Regions from separate parts of the Bacillus sp. 2175 genome, predicted to be linked through region 1. Evidence: riboswitches for the same ligand, from Rfam matches in the RefSeq annotation. Region 1 holds a riboswitch; the other holds the start of a gene.

Evidence for each region. Region 1 has a riboswitch for lysine ahead of lysA (diaminopimelate decarboxylase). Riboswitches for the same ligand answer to the same signal wherever they lie in the genome.
Region 2: another riboswitch for lysine. It lies ahead of ACXKY9_RS08260 (aspartate kinase); the one in region 1 lies ahead of lysA (diaminopimelate decarboxylase).

Annotation. Positions count from the first base shown of each region.
Region 1 covers NZ_CM173819.1:1,195,238-1,201,105, forward strand. Annotated here, with positions in the region: gene ACXKY9_RS06520 (NAD(P)-dependent oxidoreductase) at 1-621, shown strand, start outside; gene pssA (CDP-diacylglycerol--serine O-phosphatidyltransferase) at 652-1,353, opposite strand; gene ACXKY9_RS06530 (LTA synthase family protein) at 1,542-3,428, opposite strand; gene ACXKY9_RS06535 (DUF3888 domain-containing protein) at 3,683-4,078, shown strand; lysine riboswitch at 4,168-4,349, shown strand; gene lysA (diaminopimelate decarboxylase) at 4,530-5,846, shown strand.
Region 2 covers NZ_CM173819.1:1,522,125-1,527,992, forward strand. Annotated here, with positions in the region: one part of gene ACXKY9_RS08245 (IS3-like element ISBth8 family transposase) at 1-103, opposite strand, end outside; one part of gene ACXKY9_RS08245 (IS3-like element ISBth8 family transposase) at 103-361, opposite strand; gene ACXKY9_RS08250 (helix-turn-helix domain-containing protein) at 572-1,012, shown strand; gene ACXKY9_RS08255 (VOC family protein) at 1,220-1,672, opposite strand; gene ACXKY9_RS08260 (aspartate kinase) at 1,899-3,128, opposite strand; lysine riboswitch at 3,333-3,519, opposite strand; partial or broken gene ACXKY9_RS08265 (hypothetical protein) at 3,713-3,970, shown strand; partial or broken gene ACXKY9_RS08270 (DUF4166 domain-containing protein) at 3,934-4,257, shown strand; gene ACXKY9_RS08275 (YndJ family protein) at 4,263-5,868, shown strand, end outside.

The DNA of each region.
Region 1 (5,868 bases):
CCTGAAGGGGATACGTTATGTCGTACGACTGGATTTAACGGATGGGCACCGTTATTTTTCTTAGGACGAGAAGTTCATGGTAAGACAATCGGAATTATAGGTCTTGGAGAAATCGGGAAGGCTGTTGCAAAACGTGCGAAAGCATTTGGAATGGATGTTTTATATACAGGGCCAAATCGTAAGCTTGAAGCTGAAAGTGAGCTGGGGGCAACGTATGTGATGTTGGAAGAATTATTACAAACAGCAGACTTTATTACAATTAACTGTGCTTATAGTCCAAATTTACATCATATGATTGATGAAGAGCAGTTTAAAATGATGAAGAAAACAGCGTATATTGTAAATGCTTCACGTGGACCAATTATGAATGAAGCAGCACTTGCTCATGCATTAAAAACGAATGAAATTGAAGGAGCAGCTCTTGACGTGTTTGAATTTGAACCGAAAATTACAGAAGAGCTAAAAGAATTAAAGAATGTAGTACTTGCTCCACACGTAGGGAATGCAACATTTGAAACTCGTGATGCGATGGCTGAAATGGCTGTCAGAAATATTTTAGCTGTATTAAACGGCGAAGAGCCAGTAACACCTGTAAATCAAAAGGTATTAGTTACAAAATAAAAAGAAACCTTCCGGACTCGGAAGGTTTTCTTATTTTTCTTTATTCGCTTTTTTAGACGGTCTTTGTCTAATGAATTGAGATAACATGTACAAAATATATAGTGGAATGGCAATAAATAAGAAAACAGAAAAATTTCCAAATCCTGTTTGATACATTGTAATAATGATTCCAACTAAAAATAGTGTAATAATGATGCTATATCGTGGAATTGGTACATCTTTTAAACTTGGGATACGAATGCGGCTCACCATTAAAAATGCGAACGTTACAAATACGGTAATAAGAACGATTTTTGGAATGGTATGTGAAAATAATGTTAAGAAAGCAACAAGCCCTCCCGCTGCTGTAATCGGTACTCCAGTGAAATATTTCATTGAAGTAGAAGATGGTGTTACATTAAATCGTGCTAAACGATATGCTCCGAAAAGAGGGAATAATCCCGCTATGTATAATCCGATGATTCCGTAGTTTGAGAAAGATGTGTAATACATTAAAACAGCTGGTGCTGCACCAAATGTTACGACATCTGCAAGCGAGTCGAGCTCTTTTCCCATTTGTGAATCAACACGTAATAAACGAGCAACACGACCATCAAGACTATCTAACATCATCCCGATAAGTACTAAAATAGCAGCTGATTTATAATATCCTAAAGATGCATAGCCGATTGATAAAAATCCGCTATATAAATTTCCGAGCGTAAATAAGTTTGGAATAGCTGCTCTATACAAAATCTGATCCCTTGCTTTCTGTAATAAATTCTTAATTAGTGTATGAAAGTTTACTTATTTTATCATACCATAAATTTATTCCTCATACGAAAGAAATTACCAATTTGTGAAAGATTTCATAGAAGGATGGTTTGAAAATTAAGTGAAAATAAAAAGAGGAAGCAACTTGTATAAAGTTGCTTCCTTTACTATTCAAATTTCGTTGTCATCGTTCCAGTTTTATATCGATTATTAGGATCGAAGCGTAATAAATCTCCATAAATTAATTTATCGGAGAGTTTTAATTCTGTTTTTGCTTTTTCAATATACGGCTGACATAGCGTCATGTCAGCTTCTTCACCCGTACTTCTTTTGTAGCACATATTTTTTGTATAAACATACTCTTCAGAAACAAAGCTACCATCACGCATTACCATAAGCGGGTCTTTCTCTTTAATAAATAAGTCAGTTCCAAATTCAACGGATTTATTTGTTTTAATACCAAGTAAATGAAGGAGCGTTGGCTTAATATCAATTTGACCGGATACTTTAGAAACAACTTTTCCTTCTTGGCCAGGCACATGAATAATAAGAGGGACTCGTTGTAATTGCATAGAATCGAATGGTGTAATAGTATCTTTTCCTAGGAACTGTGCCATAGCTGCGTTATGGTTTTCGGAAATACCGTAATGATCACCATAGATGACAATAACGGTATTATCATACAATCCTTCTTCTTTTAATTGTTTAATAAATAATTTAAGAGCTTCATCTGTGTAACGAACAGTTGGGAAGTAGCGGTTTACAACACCACTTTCCGAGTTGAATTCATCAACATATTGATCTTCCGGATTTAGAAGAAATGGAAAATGATTTGTTAATGTAATAAATTTTGTATAGAACGGTTGCGGTAAAGATTTTAACTTTGGAATAGATTGTTCAAAGAACTCTTTATCTTTTAATCCCCAACCGACAGACATTTGCTCCGTTCCTGCGTAATCATTTAAATTAAAGTAACGATCATATCCAAGCGCAGGATACATTACATCCCGATTCCAAAACGTTTTATCATTTGAATGGAAGACGGCAGAAGAATATCCGTATTTCTTTAATTGTTCTGGTGTCGCTGTGTATTCATTTGTTGCATGAGTAAAGAATACAGAACCACGATCTAGCGGATAAAGTGAGTTTTCAACGATAAATTCAGCATCAGAAGTTTTACCTTGTCCAGTTTGATGATAGAAGTTATCGAAATAGAAACTATCCTTAATAAATTCATTTAAAAATGGTGTAATTTCTTTTCCATTTATTTTTTTATTAATAACAAAGCTTTGTGTAGATTCCATTGAAATTAAAATTACATTTTTACCTTTTGCAGCTCCAAATAAGTTTTTATCAACTTGTTTGTCTTTTGAGTCTGTATAGTTTTTAATTTCAGAAAACCCATCCCCACTTGCAAATACACGCTCAGCTGAGGACTTGGATTGAAGCGTAATATCAAATAGATGATATGTGTATAAACCTAAATTCTTCACGACAGTTTGACGGTCAAATGAGCGTGAGAACATTTGTGGTTTATAAATAACTGATACAACAATTTGTAGTGCTAATAAAGCTGTTACACCGCTAAAGAAAGTTCGCTTCTCTGAGCGGGAAAGTGGTGTTTTGTCGCCAAATGATGGGAATTTACGCGAAATAAACATTAAAATAATTGCATCTGCAAATAAAAGTAATGTTTTGTACGTAAAGAGTTCTTTTATACTTGTCCCTAAATCAGCCATATTGTTTGTTTGGAATAAAACTGGGAAAGTAACGAAATCGTTATAGAACCCATAAAACATTGCGTTTCCAAATAAAATAAATGACAGTATAAAACTGATTCCAATTATAATTCGGTTTCGGTGCTTAGATGCAAGTAAAGCTAAGCCGAAAAATAAAAGTAACGCAGCTAGTGGATTGATAAAAAGCATGAATTCTTCAAAGAAATTATCAATTTTAATATCAAATGCTAGCTTGTACACAATATATGTTTTAATCCATAGTAAAACGACTGCAACGAGTGCAAATCGCAGTTTTGGAAACAGATGTTGTAGCATAATATACTCCTCTCCTAAAAAGCATGACAGTTCTTGAGAGTCAGTTTGCTTAACGACTCATTTTATATATACGAACAGTCCTTTGTTATTATGATTATTATACTATGAGTATCATTATACGAAAATAAAAGAAGGTTGTGGGCTTTTTTATAATAATCGAGTAGAAAAAGAGTGGTGGGAGACAATAAAACAGAATTTCTATGTATGATAATTATTGTACGCAGAAAGAATCGCGTGATAATACGGAGGTTATAATGCGAAAATTATTATATTTTATAGCATGCAGTAGTGTTATACTTTTTACTTCACCGAGTGTGTCGGTAGCCCAATATGATGCACCTCTTATGGAAGATGCACTTTATTCTGTTTTATTTCCAAAAATAAATAAAGCAATTGAAAAACAATATGGAAGTTTGAAACCTTATCAATGTCCTAAAATTATTAGTTTAAAAAAAGTGTATAGCGGTACATATTTATTTCAAGCAAGTATTGAAGTGACAAAGTATGAACGTGTTGCTGGGAAAATTGCTCCACCATTTGAGAAGGTAACGATTACATTTAATAACGAAGAAGGCGAATGGGAAGTAACAAAGGTATTAGTAAAGCGCTTACCAGACGATACGAAATTAAACTGCAAAAAAACAATATAAAAAATTGTTTGACAAATAAAATGGTCCTTTGGTATTGTTAATAGCAACAATTAGATGTTTGAAAATTAAATAGACTTACCTCATCTACTCTCAAAGGTAGAGGCCGCGATAGGAAAGAGTAAGCTATGGGAGATTTAATGGAATCTGTGATCATAGGTTGAAAGGGACTATTGCCGAAATATAAGAATAACCATCTTATTCATATATTGGGACTGCATTGAATAAATGTAGTACTGTCATAAGATTTATTTTATGGAGAGCTATTTGGAGATGTTGATGCGGTTTCTTATTTTGAGGAGATAACAACTCGTTTATTTTTTCAATATATATTTTTCCTAATAAGAAACGCGTGTGAACATTGTTCCGCGCGTTTTTTGTCTATCTAAAAGCGTGCTGCAATGAATAGAAGATTGGGGTTATGAGTTTTAGAGGAAATAAGGGAGGAATTTAAATGTATTTACACGGCACAAGCCGAATTAATGGGCAAGGACACTTAGAAATTGGAGGGTGCGATACGACGCAGCTAGCAAAGCAATACGGAACACCACTTTATGTATACGATGAAGAGTCTATTCGAGGAAAATGCCGAGCATTTCATCGTGCTTTTAAAGAAAGTGGTTTCTCTTATCAAGTAGCATATGCAAGCAAGGCGTTCTTGTGCATGGAGATGTGCCGAGTAGCTCGTGAAGAGAATATGTCATTAGACGTTGTCTCTGGGGGAGAATTATATACTGCGCTCCAAGCAGGATTTCCGGCATCACGTATTCATTTTCATGGAAATAATAAAACAGAAGAAGAAATAGTGATGGCTCTTCAGGCGAATATCGGTTGTTTTGTCGTAGATAATTTCTTTGAATTAGAAGTTTTACACGATTTAGCGATGCAACATGGAAAGTTTGTGAACATATTAATTCGTGTAACGCCTGGAGTAGAGGCGCACACACATGAATATATTACGACAGGCCAAGATGATTCGAAATTTGGATTTGGCGTTTCAAACGGTCAAGCGATGCAGGCAATTACATTTGCTTTACAAAAATCCAATTATAATGTGCTAGGGATCCATTCACATATTGGATCGCAAATATTTGAAACAGCTGGTTTTGTTCGAGCGATTGAAGTTCTTCGCCAATTTTTAGTAGAAGTGAGAGAGCAAACAAACTATGTAGTAAAAGTGTTAAATGTAGGCGGGGGATTTGGAATACGCTACACAGAGTCAGATACACCATTAACTCTTGAGACATATGTGCGAGCTGTAACAAGTGCAGTGAGAGAACAATTTACTGTATGTGAATATCCATTGCCAGAAATATGGATTGAACCAGGACGTAGCATTGTAGGTGATGCTGGGACAACAATTTATACAGTTGGATCTGTGAAAGATATTCCTGGTATTCGGAAATATGTATCAGTCGATGGTGGAATGACAGATAATTTAAGACCTGCTTTATATAGCGCGCGTTATGAAGCGATGTTAGCGAATCGAGGGAATGATGAGAATGAGGAACTCGTTTCGATTGCCGGGAAATGCTGTGAGAGTGGAGACATGTTGATTTGGGATATTCATTTACCAAAAGTCGCTTCTTCTGATTTACTAGCAGTTTCCTGTACAGGAGCATACGGGTACTCGATGGCGAATAATTACAATCGGATTCGAAGACCAGCCGTTGTCTTTGCAAAAGGCGGAACATCGCAAGTAGTTGTGGAACGCGAAACATATGAAAATATTATTGGGAACGATCGCATACGTATTAAAGAGCTTGTCTAAATAGAAAAAGGGGTTGTTCGGA
Region 2 (5,868 bases), 330 kb from region 1:
AACCATCGGAGTGGATAGGCTTGGCGTAATGAATCGATAAGAGAAAATCGTTCTTTCTTTAGGACCATTCCTTCCCGTGTAGATTTGGATTGCGCTTTTTTAAATACTCAACCTGTGCCTTCAAATAAGCATTTTCTTCTTCTAGACTATTAAAATTCTTTCGATTCCAGACACCACGTTGATCATCAAAGGACTCCCCTTGTTGCGCACGTTTTACCCACTCAATAATCTGGGCATCGCTCTTCACACCGAGTTGTTCACGAATTTCTCGCAATGATTTTCTCTCTTCTAATCGAAGACGAACTGCTTCTCGCTTTAGTTCTTCTGTATATTTTTGAAATGATTGTCCTTTTCTTGCCATAAAAAAATCCCCTCCAGATAAAACAGTATTGAGTCCATCATATCAGATGGACTCTTTTTTTACTTTCTACCTATAGGGGATAATACCAGTAGCTCAAAGAGTTATCCTCTCTTTTTATTGTGTAAACGAATGGTTTACAGTGAATTTTACTAATGGTTTCTTTCTTTTATATCTCTTTTTATGTAATAATTTGTTAAAGGAGGGGACGTTATGAATTTAGGAGAACAGTTAAAAAAACTACGAGAGTCAAAGGGATTTTCACAAGAGGATGTTGCTAAAAAGATTGGTGTAACGAGGCAAGCGATATATAAATGGGAAAATGATAAAAGTTATCCTGATATTGATAATTTAATTTTACTGAGCGAAATGTATAATGTTACGCTAGATGAGTTGATAAAAGGGAATCAAGATTTCAAAAAGAAAATACATAGTGATGCAGAAGATGAGGATTTTGAGAAAGGAAATGAATTTGGTTTTTATATTGGATGTGGTTTGCTAATTTTAAGTGCTTTCGTTGATTATGAAGGAATGCAAGAAATCTTATTAGGAATAGCACTATTCATGATAGTTTTTTACTCTGACGTGAAGAAAGTTATTTTGAATGAGTTCAGATCGTTTTTTAAAAGAAAAGATATATATGATAAGAGGTGAGAAGAATCAGTTATATTTCCTAGGAAAGAGTATAAGAAGTAATTGAATTGTTTTATAATGATTTTAGGATGTTGATAGTGTGTTAAAAAGTTCAAACAAGCATAACCCCGTTCTAAAGCTAGGACGGGGTTCAAAATCTAAGTTTTATGAAGCGAGAATTTCTTTCAAATATTTTTACTTTAGTAAAGACTTCTTATAAAATATTACTTATTTATTACCGAGTTCTTCCGCTAAACCGATTAAAATTCCTTCGACTCCACGAATGTAGCAGAGACGATACGAGTTCTCATACTGAACTACTTCACCAACGAGCTCTGCACCATGCTTAGTGAGTCTCGATACCATTTCGTCAATGTCTTCAACGGTGAACATGACGCGTAGATAACCGAGGGCGTTTACAGGAGCATTTCGGTTATCTGATATAGTAGGTGGGGTGAGAAATCGCGAAAGTTCAATTCGGCTGTGGCCATCTGGAGTGACCATCATAGCGATCTCTACGCACTGAGAACCGAGTCCAGTTACGCGACCAGCCCATTCACCTTCGACATTGGCTCGACCTTCGAGATTCAAGCCAATCTCCTCAAAGAAAGAGATTGCGTTATCAAGGGATTCTACAACGATGCTGACATTGTCCATTCGTAGTAATTTGTTTTTTGCCATAGTCTTATCTCCTTATGTATAAAAGTCTATTATTTAATTATCCTCATAATTATACTACTAAGTAGTTACAAATTCCTTTCAGTCAAAAACACCTTGTCACAGTATAGGAAAATGTGACAAGGTGTTTTTTAATATGTCATATAGCATCGTGTTAACGAACAGCTTTTTATTTAATAGGAAGGTAATACATTAATATGATTTTTTTAGCATTACTAAATATATCAGATTAGCTCATTTGCACTAAAGGCTCAATTTTCGCCATAAATGATTGATGCAGCGCCTCAACGCCTGTTACTAAATGAAGGCGGTCAATAACGACAGACACTTTAATTTCTGATGTACTTACCATTTTAATATGAATATCTTCTTCTTTTAAAGTAGTGAACATATTTGCAGCGACACCTGGGTTAGATACCATGCCAGATCCTACGATTGATACTTTTGCTAAGTGATTTTCATGTTCTACAGATTCATAGTGAAGAGTTTCTTGATTTTGTTCCAAAACTTCTAAAGTTTCTCTTAAATCATTCGAATGAATGGAGAAGGAGAGGTGTACAGTTCCTTCATTTGTAATACTTTGAATGATGATATCTACATTAATGTGTGCTGCTGCTAATGTAGAGAAAACTGTTGAAAGCGAGCCTTGTTCTAATCCTTTAATTGTGACACGTGTAATGTTATCCTCAAATGCAATACCTTTAACGATTGATTGTTGTTCCATGTTACATTCTCCTTTTACAATTGTTCCGTTTTCTTGTTCCATACTTGAGCGAACTTCTAAAACTACATTATGATTTTTAGCAAACTCAACAGCGCGCGGGTGTAATACGCCAGCACCGAGATTAGCAAGCTCTAACATTTCGTCATAAGAAATTTCGTCTAATTTGTAAGCATCTTTTACAACTCGTGGGTCCGTCGTATATACACCTGTCACATCCGTATAAATATCACATTTTTTTGCTTTAAGTGCAGCAGCTAATGCGACAGCAGTCGTATCAGAGCCACCACGGCCAAGCGTTGTAATTTCATTTTCTACACTTATACCTTGGAAACCAGCTACGATAACAATCGTACCTTCAGCAAGATAAGATTGAATACGATCTGTATGAATGTCAGTAATCCGTGCACTACTATGTACAGATTCTGTCGTAATACCTGCTTGCCACCCTGTTAATGAAATTGCATGATAGCCTTTTGCTTGCAGTGCCATTGTTAATAATGAAATAGTTACTTGTTCTCCTGTAGATAGAAGCATATCCATTTCACGTTTACTTGGATTTTCTGTGATAGCGTTAGCGAGTGCGACAAGTTCATCTGTGCTTTTTCCCATTGCTGAAACGACAGAGACAATGCTATGACCTCGTTCATATTCTTCAATAATTAAATTTGCTACATGTTGAATGCGTTCGACGCTTCCGACAGAAGTGCCACCAAATTTTTGAACAATTGTTTCCATTACAAATTCCTTCTTTCGTCTATTTTTAAGAATAGATTAGGAAATATATAAATCCCCAATACTCCTGTAGTTACCAGAAAGACAAACAAAAAACACCATCTCAAATAAGTGAGGATGGTGCTGTTACAGGAAAAGGGAAACAGAAAACGGAGCTAATAAAAAAACCGCCAAAAAAGGAATATCATAAAAAAATGATATCTCTTTTTTGTAGATAGCTCTTCATACGTACACGTCTGTACATATGACAGTTCTGTTTCTATTCGAAAACAGCCCCAATTGATAAATGCAGAGAAATTTATCAATTTCGGCAATACTTCCTTTCATCTAAGTTCATAGACATCTCTGTGTCTCCATTAGAATACTCATAAGTATCGCAACCTCTATCTCACGTTTTAGGCGAGAGTGTTTGATTTATGAAGTTGTTGGTAACATTTGTTTTATAATAATTTAAATTTTTCGTGGAATCAAGTGTTTTATATATATTTTAAAAATTCTTTCTTTTTTCTGAGGAAGTTTGTGAAAAATGTAGCAAAATAAATTCATTGCATGTACATTAAAGTTATAGTGCATAGGAGGTGGGGAGAATGAAAAGGAAACAGCCTATTTATGTTGCGACAAAAATGAACACGACGATGGAAAAATTATGGGAATATACGCAAGAACCAGATATACATACAGAGTGGGATGCTCGCTTTACTGAAATTTCGTATTTAGAGAAAAAAGAAGGGGAACCACAGAAGTTTTTGTATAAAACAAAGATTGGATTTGGGCTTGAAATAGTTGGAGAAGGGGAATCAATAGGTGAAATAAGAAAAGATATTTTAATGCAGTTATGCAGTTTGATGAAAACGAAAATGAAATTGTAGATTATTTTGGTGAACCACATTTACTCGTTTCTACACTGCATTTTCATATCGATGAGTTAGGGGCAATGCATATTTCTTCAAAGAAACAATGGTTTTATATGTTTGGAAGAAAAATGCCGTTACCAAAATTTTTGTATGGTGAGGCAAAAATTGTTGAAAGTTATGATGAAACACTACAATGTTTTCGAATTCATGTACAAGTACGAAACCCGTTAATTGGTTCGCTTTTTTCATATAAGGGAACATTTGTGGAAAGGGAATAGACGATATGAAAAATATAATATTTGGGCTTGCTTGCTATGTTGTTTTTCTAATAAGTGAGTGGTCGAATATAAATCCTGTTGAAGCAATTATATTATTATCTGTTTTATTATTTATACCAATGTCATTTTGTATTATTGATAAAAGAAAAAGAGATGGATCGCAATTATTATTTTATAAATCCGTATCATTTTTATATCCAATCGCAGCAATTTGTGCAATGTTAGCTTTCGTCACAAATCACTATTTATTTGCGCTAGTTTGGTTTGTATATACAGGAATTGTTGCGTTATTTGGTGTAAGTAGATTGCTAGAAAGAGGATGGAAGCCGTTAGAAGAGATCGCCATAGATAGTGCGTTTATTTATTTGTTTTTAGGTGGTTTTTGGTTTTCTGCTTCAGTAGCAAAACTTTCAATTATGCATTTTAGCTCTGACATTGTTTTACTCACAGCTGCACATTTTCATTATTCGGCGTTTCTATTGCCATTATCAGCTGGTTTAATAGGGAGAAAAAGAGAAAAGAGAAGTAAAGTGTATGATGCTATTATGTTTATCATCATGATTTCACCTATGACAGTTGCAATAGGAATTACATACTCAAGAATATTTGAATTTTTTGCAGTGTTCCTATATTTATGTGCAATTTATGGGTATGGATTTTACGTTTGGAGAGCAAAATTTAATGCTATCAGTGCAAAGATTCTTCTAATCGTTTCGTCTAGTACACTCATGGTTACAATTATGTTCTCACTTATATATTCATACGGGAATTTGAAGCATGTCTTGACGATTACAATTGCTCAAATGGTTTGGATTCATGGTGTTGTCAACGGAATTGGAGTAGCGTTACCGGCATTTATCGGCTGGGTGATTGAAAAGAGTGTTCCGAATTATAAATACTATGGGAAACCAATGAGTAAGTTAAGAGGAAATGTGGCAATTGGTGAGGCTTATTTATATAGCAGCAATTTAGTAGACAGTAAGGAATACAACGGTTTAGTTGATAAAGTAAATGACTTTCATAGTGAGGCATTTGATGTGACGAAGGTTCCTTTAAGTATTATTCATTTTTATGAAAATACAGTAGAGTATGAATTGCAATCGAATATTAAATGGGCTCGTTGGTTCCGTCCGTTCGCACTTTGCTATGAGAAAATGAGTAAGCGTGTAGAACAAATACATTTAGGAATGGGCGGCAATTGGGAAACGATGCATGGCTCTATCATTAGTGTCATAGATGAGAAAGATGGAAGAGAGAATGTAAGGGCTTGGCTAAGAAAAAATGAAGCAGGTAAATCTATTTTTGTAGCTCTTTATTCAAAGCATACAAATAAGAGTGAGACATATATGAATATCGCCTTACCTTTACCTTATTCGAATATGACTGGTATTTTGAAACTATATAATGATAGTCATGATTTAATTATTACTAGTAAGTTAAGAGAAAATGGTCAGGGAGATGAGGGGATTTATTTACATACTCGGTTCTTGACAATCCGTTTACCGTTAGCAGAGACTTTTATTATAAAAGAGCGCACGGATCACATACTAGAAGCTAATCATAGAATGTGGATATTTGGAGTTAAGTTTTTAGAAATTGATTATAAGATTA